One region of the Pseudonocardia sp. CA-142604 genome, then DNA from elsewhere that is predicted to be linked to it. Evidence: riboswitches for the same ligand, from Rfam matches in the RefSeq annotation. Region 1 holds a riboswitch; each other region holds the start of a gene.

Region 1 (5,845 bases):
GTCGAGGATGGCCACCTCGGCCCGGAAGAACGCGCGGCCGCAGGACTCCGCCTTCGGCCCGGACGGGTCCTGCATGTTGACGGTGACGTAGGCCATCTCGGTGCCTGCCAGGAACTCGCCCACGCGGGCCTGTGGGAACGCCTTGGCGAGACGGCGCTTGAGGGTGCCGCCGGCCCGCGCGCCGGAGGTGAGCACCAGGCGCAGGGAGCTGGTGTCGACGCCGCCGTCTGCCTTCTCCAGTGCGTCGGCGAGCCGGTCGAAGATCACGGGTGCGCCGGGGAGCACGGTGGGCCGGTCGCGGCTGATCGATTCGAGCGTCCGGTGCGGGTCGAACCGGCGATGGACGTTCAAGGTGCCGCCGACGTAGAGCTGCTGGAGCGCGAAGGTGAACCCGAGGCCGTGGAAGAGCGGCCCGACCACCAGCTCGACGTCGTCGGGGCCGATGTCGAACTCGACACTCATATCCGCCCAGCCCTGCACCGTGGCGCGGTGGGGGATGACGCAGATCTTCGGCGACCCGGTCGTTCCGCTGGTGAGTGCGAGCCGGAACGGTGCGCTCTCGTCCACATCGGGCGGTGCCGCACCTGCCGGGTCGGCCATGACGTCCTCGTAGCGCCGGACGTCCTCGGCGAGCGCGTCCACCAGAAGGTCGGGTTCGTCGCGCAGTCGGGCCACCGCCAGCTCGCCCGACGGTACGCCGGCTCCTGCCGGGCCGAGTGCGTCGAGGACGTCGGTGACGAGCGCCTTCGCCCCGGTCACCCGCACGGCCCGCGCCAGCTCCCCGGGAACGAACCGTGGGCTGATCGGCACGATCGGGCATCCCGCCTTGCCCAGCCCGTACATCAGCTCGATGTACTCGATCCGGTTGCTCGCGTAGAGCGCCACCGGGTCTCCGCTGCGCAGGCCGTAGCTCGCCAGCCCGGCGGCCAGTCCTGTGGTGCGATCGTCGAGCTCGCTCCAGGTGAGGCTGCGTTCCCCCTCGACCACGGCGACCCGATCCCGGGTTCTCGGGTTGGTCGCGTGCAGTCGCGGCACGTCGCCCACCCGGAGCGCCTGCTGGTACGGGTCCGTCAGGATGGCCACTCGTTCCTCCGCGCTATCCGTGGAAGTCGGGCGCTCGCTTCTCCAGGAACGCCGACAGGCCCTCCCAGGAGTCGTCGCTCTGGGCCAGCCAGGACTGGCCGAGCCGCTCGACGTCGCGTCCGGTGTGGGGGTCGGTGCCCTCACACATGTTGATCACGTGTTTCGCGAGCCCGATCGCCCTCGGCGCACCCTTCATGAGGTCGACCGCGAGCGACTCGGCCTCGGCGACGAGCGCGTCAGCGGGCACCACCTGCGAGACCAGCCCCATCGCCCCGGCCTGCTCGGCCGTGTACTCCCGGCCGGTCATGACCATCTCCTTGAGCCGTTCGACACCGATGAGACGGCTCATGCGTGAACACGCCCCCGATGCCGGAATGACCCCGATCCTGATTTCGGGAAGTACGAACGTCGCGTTCTGGGCGGCGATACGGAAATCGCACGACACGGCGAGTTCCACGCCCCCGCCGGCGCACGGCCCGTTGATCGCCGCGATCACGGGCTTCTCGATGTTCTCGACGTCGTCGAAGGTGGCGTGGTTGGTCCGTACGTAGGAGCGATAGCTGTTGCCCGGCAGGCCCCGCTGCCACCGCAGGTCGTTGATGTCGCGCCCAGCGCAGAATCCACGTCCCGCCCCGGTGATGACGACCACCCGTACCTCGTCGTCGAACGTCGCCTGCCACAGCGCAGCCCGGAGTTCGACCAGCATGCGCCAGTCGAACGCGTTGAGCCGCTCGGGCCGGTCCAGCGTGATCCAGCAGATCCCGGCGGTGCCGCCGATGTGCATGCTGACCCGCTCGAACTGCTCAGGGGTCACGAAGAAGGGCGACTGGGGAACCTGTGATCCGCGGTGGCCGTTACCTGAAGTCACGTGATCGCCCGACACGAGTGGCAGAACGCGTTGATCACGCGGCGCACGCTAACCGCATTTCGCGAGGTCGGCAGCGCGTGGTGGGGAATGGCACACGGTCGACGGGTCAATTGTGGCGAAAAAAGCGTGAACAACCGGTGCGCCGCTTTTCGAGCGTGCGGTCCCGCAGCATCCGCGCCCGGCGACAGGGGCCGTTCCCGACCGCCGCGACCCGGTCCCGGCTCGTGCGCGTCAGCTGCTGCCCCGGGCGAAGTCCGCGCCGAGCTGTGACGCTCCACCTGCCGACGGCCCCGGAGACGGAGACCCTGGAGCACCGGGACCGGATGGCCGAGGTCATCGCCCAGGTCGGATAGGCCGCCCCGGGGCCCATCCCCGGTGACCGCGCGGTGGGACGTTCGACGGCCCACGTGTCATCCGGAGTTGCGGTCCCCGCCCGGGTCGAGGAGGTCGGTCGGCGCCGGCGTGGACCGACGCCATCCGGTGAGCACGCCGTCGGGAGCGCCGATGTGCGCGAGTTTGCGCAGTGCCACCGCGAGTGCGGCGCGGCCGGGCGGATCGCTGGGGTGTGGACCGGCCGCAGGCCCGTGACCGGCCCGGACGGCGGCCCGCACCGCCGTGGCGATCTGCGCCTGGGCGGGGTCGCCGTAGCGGGCCAGCAGCTCCTCGAAGGATGCGAGCCGCGCCGGGTCGAACGGCCGTGGCAGGCCGTTGCGGTCGGTGAGCGGGTGCGGCGGGTAGAGGTGCGCGCACGGCACCCACCCGTCCGGGACCGGGACCGTCGCGCCGTGCGTTCGTCCGGCCCGCATCAGAGCGGGAAGCAGGTGGGTGTGGGGGCCGTCGGGGGAACGGCCGCTCGGTGGCGGGATCACGGCGTACACCTCGACCCTCCCGAGTGCGGTGTCGAACACGCGGTGCGGCGCCGCCACGACCAGCGCGGCCGCGAGCGGCGAGCCGGGCTCGAACAGCGGCCGACCGCAGCCGGCGCGCAGGATCTCCAGCAGTTCGGGGTCGGCCGTGCGGACGCAGGCGTCCACGGTCGGCGTGCCGAGACCGAGATCGAACAGCACGGCGCCCGCATCCTGGGACCGCAGCGGCGCGGGGTCGGCGCCGAGTTCGGTGACCACCCGGCGGCAGGCGCGGTAGGCCTCTGCGACCGGCAGGCACAGGGCGACGGCGTGGTTCCAGTGGTCGTCGGGACCCGCAGGTGTCTCGTACGCGAGGAGGCGGCACCCCGGCGGAACGGTGACGCGGATACCGCCACGATCCGTGGCGACAGCGCCCGCGGTGCGCAGGGCGGGCTCGTCCGACGACCGCACGAACTCGGCGATCGCGCCCGGCGCGCCCATGCTCCAGCCGGACTCGGCATCGTCGAGGTGCTGCTCGATCAATGCGGGCACGTCCGCTTCCGCACGTTCCGGCATGTCCCGAGAGTGCCATCTCCTCCACGCCTGCGCGTCCGGGATGAGCGCAGAGCTGTTTGTGTTCGGACCCAAGATCGTGGGGTGCGAGTTTGTGTCCCCATCACTAGGCTGATGCCGCTGGTGGTTCACTCCGCTTCCGGGCGGGGTGAGGCAAGAGGGAACCCGGTGCGAGTCCGGGACTGCCCCGCAGCGGTGAGCGGGAACGACCGCCGTCATGAAGCACTGGGTGTGAGCCTGGGAAGCGACGGTCAGTAGGTCCGGCAGGGCAACCTGCCGCGCCCGCGAGTCCGAAGACCTGCCGCCGGTGCGTGCGCCGACGGCGTGCGCGGATCCGGGGCCTCGCGGGTGGGCCGGGCGGATGCGGGCACCGGTGTGCCCGCGGAGCCTGCTCCTGCGTGCGTTCCGGGTCTACCACCGCTCGCGAGGAGAGAGCCGTGACAGAACACCCCCGCCTGGGCAGCACCGTCCTGGGATACCCGCGAATCGGGCCGGATCGGGAGCTCAAGCGCGCCGTCGAGCGCTACTGGCGCCGCGAGACCACCGCGGACGAGCTTCGGGCGACCGCCGTGGAACTGCGCCGGGCCACCCGTGCCGAGATGACCGGCCTGGGCTCCGTGCCGGGCAACACGTTCTCGTTCTACGACCAGATGCTCGACGCCGCGCTCGCCGTGGGTGCCGTGCCGCCCCGGTTCGCCGAGTTCGCTGCCGGTGACCCGCTTGATCTCATGTTCGCGATGGCCCGCGGCGCCGAGGGCGTCCCGGCGCTGGTGCCGGAGCTCTCCCCGGACACCCGGTTCCGTGCGTGGCTGCGGACCGCGCTCGACGACTTCCGCGAGGCCCTGGCCGACGGCGTCGTGACCCGGCCGGTGCTGATCGGGCCGGTCACGTTCCTGCTGCTCAGCAAGTCGACGGTGTCCGGGTTCGCACCACTGGACCTGCTCGACGATCTCCTGCCGGTCTACGCGCAACTGCTCGGAGAGCTGGCCGAGGCCGGGGCGGAGTGGGTGCAACTGGACGAGCCGGCCTTCGCCGCGGACCGCACCCCGGCCGAGCTCGACGCGCTGCACCGCGCCTACGCCCACCTCGGCGGACTCACCGTGCGGCCTGCGCTGCTGGTCGCGGGCTACTTCGGCGCGCTCGGCCCGGCGCTGCCGGTGCTCGCTTCGGCTCCCATCGACGGCGTCGCGCTGGACCTGGTCGCCGGGACGGACGATGTCGCCGGGGCTGCCCGGCTGACCGGGCTGCGGGACAAGACCGTGCTGGCCGGTGTGGTCGAGGGACGCAACGTGTGGCGCACCGATCCCGACACGGCGCTGAGCACGGCGGCGATACTGCTGGCTAGCGCGGGCCGGGTGGAGATCGCGACCTCGTGCTCGCTGCTGCACGTGCCCTACGACGCTGCCCGGGAGACCGCACTGCCGGACGAGCTGCGGCAACGGCTGGCCTTCGCCCGGGAGAAGGTCGCCGAGGTGATCCTTCTGGGCCGGGCGATGGCAGGGGAGGAGGACGTCGCAGGTGAGCTGGCCGCGGCCCGTGCCGTCGCCGGTCGTCCGGCTCATCGCGACGACCGGGTCCGTGCCCGGCTCGACGCCCTCGGCGCGGATCACTACCGCCGCCCGGCCGGCGACATCCGAGCCAAGGTCCAGCAGGCCGCGCTCACCCTCCCGCCTGTCCCGACCACCACGATCGGCTCCTTCCCGCAGACCAGGACGATCCGCAGCGACCGTGCGGCGTTCCGGGCCGGCCGGATCGACGCGGCCGAGTACGAACGCCGGATGCGCGCGGAGATCGAGCGGGTGGTCCGGCTGCAGGAGGAGATCGGGCTCGACGTCCTGGTGCACGGCGAGCCCGAGCGCAACGACATGGTTCAGTATTTCGCCGAGCACCTCGACGGCTTCGCCACGACGGAGCACGGCTGGGTGCAGTCCTACGGGTCGCGATGCGTGCGCCCGCCGATCCTGCACTCGGACGTCTCCCGGCCCGAGCCGATCACCGTCGGCTGGAGCACCTACGCCCAGTCCCTGACCGACCGCCCGATGAAGGCGATGCTGACCGGGCCGGTCACGATCCTGGCCTGGTCGTTCGTTCGCGACGACCAACCCCTCAGCGACACCGCGCGCCAGGTCGGGCTCGCCCTACGCGACGAGGTCCGCGATCTGGAGGCGGCCGGCTTGCCGATCATCCAGGTCGACGAGCCCGCTCTGCGCGAGCTGCTGCCGCTGCGTGCGGCCGCCCAGCCCGCCTACTCGGCCTGGGCGACCGACGCGTTCCGCCTGGTCACCGGCGGCGTCGCCGATACCACCCAGGTGCACACCCACCTGTGCTACTCGGAGTTCGGCGACGTCGTCGGGGCCATCGACGATCTCGACGCCGACGTCACGACCGTCGAGGCGGCCCGATCGCGGATGGAGGTGCTCGACGTCCTCGGCGCCGGGGTGCCGCGCGGGCTCGGGCCGGGCGTCTACGACGTGCA
Region 2 (5,845 bases), 3.0 Mb from region 1:
CGGGCGGTCCAGCGCAGCTCCTGCGCCGTGGCCATCCCCTCGACGGCCGGCGTGACCTCGGGCGCCACGACCTCCACGTCGGCACCGGCCGCCAGGAGCCCGACGACCCGCCGCTGCGCCACCGTGCCGCCACCGATCACGACGACCCGGCGCCCGGCCAGGTCGAGACCGACGAGGTAGTGCTCGCTCATCGCAATCCCTCGCTGCGCTCGGTCAGCGCTGCGCGAAAGCGCTGTACCGATGATTCGCTCGCACACTCGCTCATACTCACTCCCCAACGACCGCGTCGACGCGCGCATGCCCGTGGCCGTGCCCATGGCCGTGCGCCGGGTCGTCCGGATGATGGTGGGGAGTCTGCGCCGCGCCGAGCTTGTCCTCGAACCCGGGGAGCAGCACCCGGTAGGCGCAGGTGTCGCAGTTCATCCTGATGTCGCCGTGCAGCGCCTCCCGGTAGCGCTCGACGACCAGCCCGGCGAGCTCGTCACAGTCGCCGAGGTAGTCCGCGACGCGGACCTCGACGTCCGGGTGCTCCACCCCGAACGCCAGGGACTGTTCGACGACCCGGCGCGGCAGCACGCCGTCGAACAGGAAGTAGGGCGCCACGACGACGCGGCGTGCCCCGAGCGCCCGGCACCGCGCGAGCCCGGTGGCGACATCCGGCCGGGCGAGCGAGACGAACGCGGGCTCGACGAAGTCGTACGCCCTGCCCTCCTGCAGCAGCCGGGCGACCTTGCAGACCTCGGCGTTGGCGTCCGGGTCCGTGGATCCGCGCCCGACCAGCAGCACGGCCGTGCCGGTGCCGTCCTCGCCGTTCAGCGCAGCCGCGATCCGCTCGTCCAGCAACTCCTGCAGCACCGGGTGCGGGCCGAGCGGGCGGCCGAACACGTAGCTGGTGGCCGGGTCGCGCAGCACCTCCCGCTGCAGGGCAGCGGGGATGTCGCCTTTGGCGTGCCCGGCGCCCACCAGCACCATGGGCACCGCCGCCATCGTGGAATGGCCACGACCTGCCAGCGCCGTCCATGCCTCGTGCACGGTCGGCTGCGACAGCTCGATGAACCCGCCGTCCACGTCGACGCCCTCGGCTGCGAGCCGGCGCCGCACTCGTCCGGTGAACGCCACGAACTCGGCGACGCCCGTGGCGTCCACCGTTCCGTGGCCGACCAGCAGCACCGGCGGGACGTTCATGCGGTCTCCTCGCTGTACAGCAACGCGTTGACGGCGGCGGCCGTCGCGGCGGCCCCACCCCGTTCGGAGCGGTTGGACACTGCGGGCAACCCGGCGGCGCGCAGCCCGGCCTTCGCCGCCACCGCGCCGACGAACCCGACGGGCAGCCCCACCACGAGCGGTGTGGTGACCAGGCCCGATGCGGCGCACCGCAGCAGTTCGACCAGCGCGGTGGGGGCGTTGCCGATGGCCCAGACGGCGCCGGATGGATGCTCACGAACGGCGGCGCGGATCCCCGCCGCCGAGCGCGTGAGCCCGTCGGCAGCCGCGAGTTCACGCACACCGGGCAGGTCGAGGGCGACCGTGGCGGGCCGGGAGGTGACACCTACCGCGACCATGCGCACATCCGTCACGAGCGGCGCCCCGGCGAGCAGCGCGGCGCGGCCCGCGCGCAGTGCCTGCTCGTCGCAGACCAGGTCACCGGCCCAGCTCGGGTCGGCGCTGGTGTGGACCACTCGCTCGACGACCGCACGGGTCAGCGGCGGCAGATCGGTGGTGTCGAGGCGCGAACGCAGGATCGCGTACGACTCCACCTCGATGGGGTGCACGCTGCTGCGCACGCTCGTTCTCCTCCCCGGGTGTCCGCGCCCGGACGGGTCGATGGCCATCGGCGGCGTGGGTCTGGCTCCCCCGACGAACCGGGGTCACAGTGGCGGGACCGCTCCGGATTCGCACCGGGTTCCTCGCTGCCGATCGATCGCGAGCATAACCCGAGCTCTCCGCGAACACGGAGAACCGCAGGCCAGGTGGACGATCATCGGGTGATCCAGCGGTATCCGCGGGGGGTGACCATCCGTCCGGCGACCATCCGCGTCGCCGACGATCCCACGACCACGGTGGTGAGCATGTCCACCTCGGCGGGGTCGAAGTCCGCCAGCGCGGCGGTCCACACCCGCTGCCCAGGCCGGCCCGCCTGCCGCACCGCGCCAATGGGAGTGGTGGGCGGCCGGTGCGCCCGGAACGCATCGAGGGCCGCGCCGAGCTGCCAGTGCCGGTCGCGGCTGCGCGGGTTGTAGAAGCAGGTGACGAGATCCGCCGCCGCGGCGGCCGCCACGCGCTGCTCGATGACCTCCCACGGCGTGTGCAGGTCCGAGAGCGAGATCAGCACGTGGTCGTGGCCGAGCGGGGCCCCGAGCAGGGACGCGGCGGCGAGCGCTGCGGTCACCCCGGGCACCCCGACCACCTCGATGTCAGCCCCTGCGCCCTGTAGCGCCGGGCTCGCCATCGCGTACACCCCGGCGTCGCCGGAGCCGATCAGGGCCACGGCGTGCCCCTTCGCGGCGAGGGCGACGGCGTCGGCGGCGCGCTGCTCCTCGTCGCCGAGCCCGCTGGCGCGCACCTCGGTGCCCGGCCGCAGCAGGTGGCGCACCTGGTCGACGTACTGGTCGAGCCCCACCACGATCGACGCGCGGCGCAGCTCCGCCTCGGCCCGCGGCACCCGCAGGTCGGCGGCACCGGGCCCGAGCCCGACGATCGCGAGCCGTCCGCGGGGGCGGATCCGGGCGGCCGCGACCGTCACGTTGTCGCCCTTGATCTTCTCGACGACCAGCTCGACGGGCGCCCCGGCAGCCAGATCGGCCGCGGCATGCAGCGCTGCCGCCTCCGCGACACTGGCCGTGCCCACCTCCCTCCGCACGACCTCGCTGGGGTTGGGCACCTCGACCGCAGCCAGCGCGGCGGCCGGGTAGGTGCGCAGCGGGGCCGGGGCGATCGCGGCGAGGATGCCGGACTCGGCAGCCTTCAGATCGACGCTCGCGTAGGCGCGGACCGCGCGGAGGTCGAGGCCGTACTCGGTCTCCAACCGGCTCAGCGTCGCCGCCACCGCCTCCGCCGGAACGCCGCGGGCGCTCCCGATCCCCACGACGAGCGTGGGAGGCACGAGCCGGGTGACCGCGGTGCCGTCCCCACCCCGCGAGTCGCCTGTTTCGCCGACCAGGGCCCCGGAACCGACCCCTGCCCCGGCCTGCGCACGGGCGACACCCGCGGTTTCGGCAGGGGCTCCCGCTCCGGTGGCGTTCTGCTCGACAGCATCGCTCGCCGCCACGCTCCGGGCGGCCGGCGTCCTCCGGTCCGCGGCGGCGTCCGGGTCCTGCGCCGCGTGGGCGGTCGGTGTGCCCGGGGCTCCGACCTCCTCCTGGGAGCCGCTGCGTTCCTCGGCTAGGGCGACGCGGTCGGTGATCACGATCGTGTGGCGGATCTCGCCGGTCGTGGGCGGGAAGGGGGGCAGCGGGAAGCCCAGCGGGTTCTCCAGGCGCGCGGCCCCGTCCAGGAGCGCCGTGCCGGCAGCGGCGAGGTCGCCGCCGACGGCCGCACCGAGCAGCTGCACCAGCTCGTCGAGGCCCGTGCTGCCCACCGCGTCGGACGCCGTGGTGATCACCGGCTGGGCACCCAGCAGCGTCGCGACCCGGGTGGCCAGCGCGTTCGCCCCACCTTCGTGGCCGCCGGTGAGCGCCACGGCGAAGCGGCGCGCCTCGTCCACGCAGACCACGCCGGGGTCGGTGCGCTTGTCGGCCAGCAACGGGGCGACCAGCCGCACGGTCGCCCCGGTGGCGAGGAAGAACACCGCCCCGTCCAGCCCGGGCCACAGCGTCGGCAACTCGCCGAGCTCGTGCGCGGTGGCGCCGAGCGGGCCTGCCACCTCGGCGGCGGCCCGGCGGCCTGCCTCGGTGACGGCGAACAGCGCGATCGTCATCGATCCTGAACCTCTCCCCAGACGAGCGTGATCGGATTGGTGGCCGCGAGCCGCACCGACCCGTCGGGCAGCTCCGCCAGGCGGCTCGCCGCCACCTGCACGCCGCCGACGGCGTATCCGGCGGCCGTGAGGGCGGCGCGGGTCGGAGCGACCCGGTCCAGCGCGGCGAGTGCGACGACGATCCGCCGCGGTCCGACGGCCGCCGCCGCGGCGACGACCTCCGGCCCTCCGCCGCCCACGAACACGGCGTCCGGGTGCGGGAGCCCGGCGAACACGTCGGGCGCCACGCCCGGTACCACCCTGACCTCGACGCCGTGGGCGCTCGCATTGGCCCGCACCCGGGCGACGTCGTCGTCCCGCCGCTCCACCGCGAGTACCGCCGCGCCGAGCCGGGCGCACTCGACCGCGACCGATCCCGACCCGGCACCGACGTCCCAGACCAGCGTGCCCGGACGGGGCGCGAGGCGGGGCAGCGCGACGGCCCGCACCTCGGCCTTCGTCACCATCCCCGCGCGGTGCTCGAACGCCTCGTCGGGCAACGCCCACCCGCCGGGCGGGGGCGCCGGCTCGCCACCGGCGTACCAACCCCGGCTCGCCGCCTTCTCATCGAGCCGCAAGCACAGCAGCACGCTCAGCGGATTCCACGAACGGGCTGCAGCCTCTGCGGCCGGCACCGTCGTCACCCGCTCGTCCGGACCGCCGAGGTCCTCGGCCACGACGAGGGTGCGCGGCCACCCGTCCAGCGCGGCACCGATCTCGGCAGGCCCGGCGCCCGGCCCGGTGAGCACGGCCGTGGCCCCCCGCGCACGGCAGACGTTCACCGCGGGACCCAGGGCACGCCCGTGCGCGCTGACCACCGCCACGTCGTCCCACGATCGGCCGGCCCGGGCGACCAGCACCTGCACGCTCGACAGCGCAGGCAGCACGACGGGCTCGTGACCGTGCTCACGCAGCAGGCGGACGATCCCGAAGAAGCCAGGGTCGCCGCTGGCCAGCACCACGGCCCGGCGCCCGGCGAGCTTCTCGAGCGCGGGTCCGACGGGCCCGAGCACGAGCTGCTCCGCCCCGGCGGGCACCGACAGCCGCTGCACATGCCGCGCCGCCCCGACCACGACCTCCGCCGCAGCCAGCGCCGACTCGGCCCCCGGAGGCAGTGGCCCCCCATCGACCCCGATGACGGTGATCGTCACGCTGCCACCCGCCCCGTGCCCATGGGCCCCGACGACCTCCGGAACGAACGGCACGCTCGGCGGAGAGGTTCGTGCGGAAGGGCCGCTCGTTTTCTCACGGGGCCGGGCGTCCTGCGGCGCGGGCGGCCCGCAGTTCCCGGCGGGCGGCCGCGTCGGGCTTGCGGAACGTGTGGAAGTGCCCGGGGTGGTAGAGGTGACTGCGGGTGCCCGCCGACCCGAGCGCCGGGCCGACCAGGAACAACGTCTGCCGCCACAGCTTGCGCTCCTTGCACACGGCCTCGACCTCGTCGAGCCGGCAACGCAGCGTCAACTCGTCGGGCCAGCTGGTGCGGTAGGCGACCACGACGGGGGTCTCGTCCGGGTAGCCGCCTGCGCGCAGCTCGTCGACCATCTGGGCCGTGCGCGCCGCGGACAGGAAGATCGCCATCGTGGTGCCGTGGCGGGCGAACTCGCGCAGCTTCTCCCGCTCCGGCATCGGGGTCTTGCCGCCTTCGAGCCGCGTGAGCACCACCGACTGGGCCACCTCGGGGATCGTCAGCTCCCGGCCCGCGACGGCTGCGGCGGCTCCGAACGCGGAGACGCCGGGCACGATCTCCACGTCGAGACCGAAGGCCTGCGCCGCGTCGTACTGCTCCTGCACGGCGCCCCAGAGCGATGGGTCCCCGGAGTGCACGCGCGCAACCTTGAGCCGCTGGTCGGCAGCCCGGCGGTAGATCGCGAGCACGTCCTCGTGCGCGAT
Region 3 (5,845 bases), 2.9 Mb from region 1:
CACGGGTGCGTCAGCGCAGACCGTGGCCGCGCCCGGAGCGTTTCGGCGGGACGACCAGCGTGGACAGGTAGGGACCGTGTTCGTCCGGGTCGAGCTCGCGGGCCGGGCGGATGTCCTCCCCCGCAAGGCCCAACCCGGCGCCGTACACCGCGTCGTCGAGCCGGCCCGTCTCACGCAGGACGGCGAGGGTTGCAGGCAGCATCCGGCCGAACTTGTAGGCCGCCACGGCGTCCCCGCGCTCCAGCGCCTCCCGGAACCGCTCAGGGCCCGCGGTCATGGGGAACAGGGCGAGCGACTCGCGCCCCTCCACCAGCGACGTCCCGCTGCGCGCGGCCAGGTCCTGCATCGCGGTGATGCCGGGTACCAGCTCGACCGACAGCTCCCCCACCACCGCACGCACGGATGCGGCGAGGTAGGTGAACGTCGAGTACACGCACGGATCGCCGATCGTCGCGAACACCGCCGTGCCGCCCGGATGCCGGTCGAACCAGCGCGCCACCTGCGCGGCAGCCGCGTCCCAGGCCTCTTCCCGGCGCTGCGTGTGCTCCCGGTCGTGCAGCGCGAACACCACGCGCTCGATCCGCCACGCCTCGGCGTAGAAGAGCGCGGTCTGCTCGGCGCGTCCGGTCTCGCCGGAGTCGGCGACGGGCACGAACACGATGTCGGCCGAACCCAGCAGGTTGGCCGCCTTGACCGTGACGAGCTCCGGGTCGCCAGGACCGACCCCCACCCCCACCAGCGTGCCTGCCATCACGCGCCCTCCCCTTCGAGGTCGCCTTCGAGGTCGAGGTAGGTCTGACGCAGCCGGTCGAGCACGGTGTCGTCCGGCTTGGCCCACAGCCCGCGGTCGGCGGCCTCCAGCAGCCGCTCGGTGATCCCGCGCAGCGCCCACGGGTTCGACCGCTGCATGAACTCCCGGTTGGTGGCGTCGAAGACGTAGCTCTCGGCGAGCTGGGCGTACATCCAGTCGTCCACCACGCCCGCCGTGGCGTCGTACCCGAAGAGGTAGTCGACGGTGGCGGCGAGCTCGAACGCGCCCTTGTACCCGTGGCGCTGCATCGCCGCGATCCACTTGGGGTTCACCACGCGCGCCCGGAAGACCCGCTTGGTCTCCTCGGCGAGCGTCCGCGTCCGCACGGCGTCGGTCACGGCGGAGTCGCCGACGTACGCGGCGGGCGAGCGCCCGGTCAGCGCACGCACCATCGCGACCATCCCGCCGTGATACTGGAAGTAGTCGTCGGAGTCGACGATGTCGTGCTCGCGGGTGTCCTGGTTCTTCGCCGCCACCGCGATCCGGCGGAACGACTGCTCCATGTCCGCCCGCGCCTCGCGCCCGTCCAGTCCGCGGCCGTAGGCGTACCCGCCCCAGACGGCGTAGACCTCGGCGAGGTCGGCGTCGCTGCGCCAGTTGCGGGCGTCGATCAGCGGAAGCAACCCCGCCCCGTAGGCGCCGGGCTTCGAGCCGAAGATCCGGGACGTGGCGCGGCGGCGGTCGCCGTGCAGTGCCACGTCCTCCTCGACGTGGGCCCGCAGGTGGTTCTGCTCGGCGGGCTCGTCCAGCTCGGCGACCATCCGGATGGCGTCGTCGAGCAGCGCGATGACGTGCGGGAACGCGTCGCGGAAGAACCCGGAGATGCGCACGGTGACGTCGATGCGCGGGCGGCCCAGCTCCTGCGCCATCACGACCTCGACGCCGGTGACACGCCGCGAGGCGTCGTCCCAGACGGGGCGGCAGCCGATCAGCGCGAGGATCTCCGCGATGTCGTCGCCCTGGGTACGCATCGCCGACGTGCCCCAGACCGTCAGGCCGACGCTGCGGGGGTACGTGCCGGTGTCGGCGAGGTGGCGGGCGACCAGCGAGTCGGCCAGCGCGCTCCCGATCTCCCACGCCGAGCGTGACGGGATCGCCTTGGGGTCCACCGAGTAGAAGTTGCGCCCGGTCGGGAGCACGTTCACCAGGCCGCGCGTCGGCGAGCCGGACGGCCCCGCCGGGACGTAGCCACCGTCGAGGGCGTGCAGCACGCCGGTGACCTCGTCGGTGGTGCGCTCCAGCCGTGGCACGACCTCCGCGCACCCGAACTCCAGCACGGCCACGACGTCGGGGATCTCCTCGCCGAGCAGCTCCGCGCAGACCGCAGCGGGTCCGCTCCACCCACGGGCCTGCACCCCGGTGACGAGCGCGCGAGCGACCCCCTCCAGCACATCGACGAGATCGGCCCCGGTGACAGCGGGCCCCCCGGCGAGCGCGACGAGCCGCGCCAACGGAGTCCCCACCGAACCAGCGGCACTCTCGTCCGTCAGGTCGACACCGATGACCCGCTCGTCCGGCCCAGGTGCGAGCACGGGCGGCAGCACCACCCCGACCGAACCAACGGCACTCTCGCCCGCTGGATCCGCGAGAACGGCCCGCTCGTCCGGCTTCGCGATCGGTTCGCCGGGTGCGGCGAGGAGGGTCTGCTCGTCCAGGCCCGCCCATGCCGCCAGCGCCGCTCGGAGACCGGGGAGTGCGCGCTTCCCGCCCCAGACCTGCGTCGCGCGCAGGATCGAGAGCACGAGGTTGATCTGTGCCTCGTCGCGCGGTGCCGCACCGAGGATGTGCAACCCGTCGCGGATCTGGACGTCCTTGACCTCGCACAGGTAGCCGTCGATGTGCAGGACGAAGTCGTCGAACTCCTGCTCCCCCGGCGCCGTGTCGACGTGCAGGTCGTGGTGCAGCTGCGCGGTGGTGACGACCTCCCAGATGCGGGCGCGCAGAGCCGGGAGCTTCGCCGGGTCCATCGCCGCGACGGTGGCGTACTCGTCGAGGAGCTGCTCGAGCTTGGCCATCTCGCCGTAGGTGTCGGCGCGCGCCATCGGCGGCACGAGATGGTCGACGACCACGGCGTGCCCGCGGCGCTTGGCCTGCGTGCCCTCGCCGGGGTCGTTGACGATGAACGGGTAGATCAGCGGCAGCTCGCCGAGCACGGCGTCGGGGGCGCACTCCGCCGACAGCCCCAGCCCCTTGCCGGGCAGCCATTCGAGCGTGCCGTGCTTGCCGAGGTGGATCACGGCGTCGGCGCCGAACTCGTGGTCGAGCCACCGGTACGCGGCCAGGTAGTGGTGCGAGGGCGGCAGGTCCGGGTCGTGGTAGATCGCCACCGGATTCTCGCCGAACCCGCGCGGCGGCTGGATCATCAGCACCACGTTCCCGAACTGCAGAGATGCCAGCACGACGGCCGCGTCGTCTCCGCTTCCGTCGACGTAGAGCGAGCCCGGCGGCTCGCCCCAGTGCTCGCGGATCCCGTCGGTGAGCTCGTCGGGCAGCGCGTCGAACCAGCGGCGGTAGTCGGCGAGGCGCACCCGCGACGGAGCGGCGGCCAGCTGCTCCTCCGTGAGCCACTCGACGTCGTGCCCGCCGGCGGCGATCAACGTGTGGATGAGCGCGTCGGAGTCCTCGGGGAAGTCGCCGACGGTGTACCCGGCGTCGCGCAGGGCGCGCAGCAGCAAGACGGCGGACGCCGGCGTGTCCAGCCCGACCGCGTTGCCGACCCGGGCGTGCTTCGTCGGGTAGCTGGACAGCACCACGGCGAGCTTCCGGTCGGCCACGGGTGTGGCCCGCAGCCGGGCGTGCCGCACCGCGATCCCGGCGAGCCGGGCAGCGCGCTCCGGGTCGGCGACGTACACCGGCACGTCATCACCGGGGGCCGTCTCCTTGAACGAGAACGGCACCGTGATCAACCGGCCGTCGAACTCCGGGATCGCCACCTGCATCGCGGCGTCCATCGGCGACAGCGCCGCGTCGGACTCCGCCCAGGTCGCCCGGGACGTGGTCAGGCAGAGCCCTTGCAGCACCGGCACGTCGAGCGTCGCGAGCGCACCGGCGTCCCACGAGTCCTCCTCGCCGCCCGCCACGGCGTCGCTCGCCCGGGTGCCGCCCGCCGCGAGCACCGTGGCGACCAGGGCGTCGGCGTGGCCGAGCAGCTCCATCAGCGCCGGGTCGGCGCCGCGCAGCGATCCACAGAACACCGGCAGCGCGTTGGCTCCGCGGGCCTCGATCGCGTCGCAGAGCGTGTCGACGAACGCGGTGTTCCCCGACAGCTCGTGGGCGCGGTAGAACACCACACCGACGGTCGGACGGCCGGGGCGCTGCTCACGCTCGCCGCGCACCCCGAACTCGGGAGCCGGTGCGGGCGCGGCGAACCCCTCGCCGGTCAGGAGCACCGTGTCGGACAGGAACCGGTGCAGCTCACGGAGGTTGTCCAGGCCGCCGGCGGCGAGGTAGGCGAGCGCCTCGGACGCCACGCCCGCAGGCACCGTCGATGCCGCCATGAGCTCGGCGTCCGGTGCGGCCTCGCCGCCGAGCAGCACCACCGGCCGCCCCGACGCCACCAGCGCATCCACGCCTTCGGGCCAGGCCCGCCGTCCGCCGAGCAATCGCAGCACCACCACCGACACCCCGTCGAGCAGCGCGGGCAGCCCCGCGGGCTCGACGCGTGCCGGGTTGGCCGTGCGGTAGAGCGCTCCGGAGCTGCGGGCGGCCAGCAGTTCCGTGTCGGCGGTGGACAACAGCAGGACGGGGCCGGCGTCTCCACCAGCGCTGCGCAGTGACGGCCCTGTCTGGGCGCCCATCGCTCCTCCTCGAGGGTCCGCGCCCTCTGCTCGGGGACGTACGACGGCGGCGAGTGTCCTGGCTCCCGGATCAGCGCGAACCGTCCGACCTTCCCGCCTCTCGGCAGTGGTCATTCGGCTGGACGTCCGCTCCCCGGTGACAGTGGCGGGACCGCGCCGGATTCACACCGGCTTCCTCCACTGCCGTCCGTCACACCAGATCACAGCGCCGTACCCGCGGTCAACGAGAGGTCAAGCACCAGCCGGTGCGCCCGACGGCCCGTCAGTCGGAATCGAGCTCGGTCACGTGGTCGCCTGCCGCGGTGGCGAGCAGGCGGACGCGTTCCAGGTCGGCCACGCCCTCCTCGCCGTGGACGTTGGCCGCTACCAGGTCGGCGGCTGTGCGTGCGGCCGCCGCGGCGATCCGGACCGCGGCCACGGCGTCCCCGCGAAGCTGCTGGTTGCCGTGCCGGGCGAGGCCCGCGGCCAGCTCGGCGACCTCCGCGGCGAGCTCTCCGACCTCCGCGGGCACCCCGATCGCGCCCCGCCGGGCCTCGGCGACGGCAACGGGCCGTCCGGGATCGTCGTGCGGGAGCCGGACGGCCGCGAGGAACGTCCCATACGCGATGGCGTCGGCATCCGCGAGCGCCGCCGCGCGGTGGCGCAGATCGTCGCTCCTGGTGGCCGCGGCCCCGTCGCCGAACCTCGACGCCATCCCGGTGAGTGCCGCCGCCATCGCCGTGGCCAGGGCCGCAGCACCGCCACCGCCCGGCGCGGGCGTGCGCGCGGCCATCACGTCGAGCAGGTCGCGGACGGTCAGGTCGAGCAGTGAACCCCTGGCTTCCGCCACGTTCGGCTCCTCCGATCGAGACGTAGGTCAGTCAGTGACGGAGTCGGAGACCAGGCCGGCGACCGGGCCGATCACGACCACCGCCGGCGGCCGGATCCCCTGCTCCTGCACGGCATCAGCCACCGTAGCCAGCGTGGCGCGGACCGCGCGTTGAACCCGCATCGTGCCGTCCTGCACCACCGCGACGGGAGTGTCGGCCGGGCGGCCGCCCTCGATCAGCGTCTCCGCGAACAGACCGATCCGCTCCACCGCCATCAGCAGCACGAGCGTGCCGCGCAACCGCGCCAGCGCCTCCCAGTCGACGAGGCTGCGTGGGTCGCCGGGCCGCACGTGCCCGGAGACCACCACGATCTCGTGGGCCACGCCGCGGTGGCTCACCGGCACATCGGCGACAGCCGGTGCGGCGAA

Evidence for each region. Region 1 has a riboswitch for cobalamin ahead of metE (5-methyltetrahydropteroyltriglutamate--homocysteine S-methyltransferase). Riboswitches for the same ligand answer to the same signal wherever they lie in the genome.
Region 2: another riboswitch for cobalamin. It lies ahead of ACQPZQ_RS11420 (precorrin-8X methylmutase); the one in region 1 lies ahead of metE (5-methyltetrahydropteroyltriglutamate--homocysteine S-methyltransferase).
Region 3: another riboswitch for cobalamin. It lies ahead of cobN (cobaltochelatase subunit CobN); the one in region 1 lies ahead of metE (5-methyltetrahydropteroyltriglutamate--homocysteine S-methyltransferase).

Annotation. Positions count from the first base shown of each region.
Region 1 covers NZ_CP192045.1:5,452,617-5,458,461, reverse strand. The annotation lists gene ACQPZQ_RS24725 (class I adenylate-forming enzyme family protein) at 1-1,083, opposite strand, end outside; gene ACQPZQ_RS24720 (enoyl-CoA hydratase/isomerase family protein) at 1,097-1,897, opposite strand; gene ACQPZQ_RS24715 (DUF6925 family protein) at 2,362-3,372, opposite strand; cobalamin riboswitch at 3,477-3,689, shown strand; gene metE (5-methyltetrahydropteroyltriglutamate--homocysteine S-methyltransferase) at 3,807-5,845, shown strand, end outside.
Region 2 covers NZ_CP192045.1:2,496,728-2,502,572, reverse strand. The annotation lists gene cobA (uroporphyrinogen-III C-methyltransferase) at 1-191, opposite strand, end outside; gene ACQPZQ_RS11425 (sirohydrochlorin chelatase) at 268-1,185, opposite strand; gene ACQPZQ_RS11420 (precorrin-8X methylmutase) at 1,182-1,784, opposite strand; cobalamin riboswitch at 1,820-1,976, opposite strand; gene cobJ (precorrin-3B C(17)-methyltransferase) at 1,979-3,916, opposite strand; gene cbiE (precorrin-6y C5,15-methyltransferase (decarboxylating) subunit CbiE) at 3,913-5,106, opposite strand; gene cobM (precorrin-4 C(11)-methyltransferase) at 5,201-5,845, opposite strand, start outside.
Region 3 covers NZ_CP192045.1:2,503,216-2,509,060, reverse strand. The annotation lists gene cobT (nicotinate-nucleotide--dimethylbenzimidazole phosphoribosyltransferase) at 1-3, opposite strand, end outside; gene cobI (precorrin-2 C(20)-methyltransferase) at 11-751, opposite strand; gene cobN (cobaltochelatase subunit CobN) at 751-4,608, opposite strand; cobalamin riboswitch at 4,640-4,812, opposite strand; gene ACQPZQ_RS11435 (cyclodeaminase/cyclohydrolase family protein) at 4,871-5,437, opposite strand; gene cobA (uroporphyrinogen-III C-methyltransferase) at 5,465-5,845, opposite strand, start outside.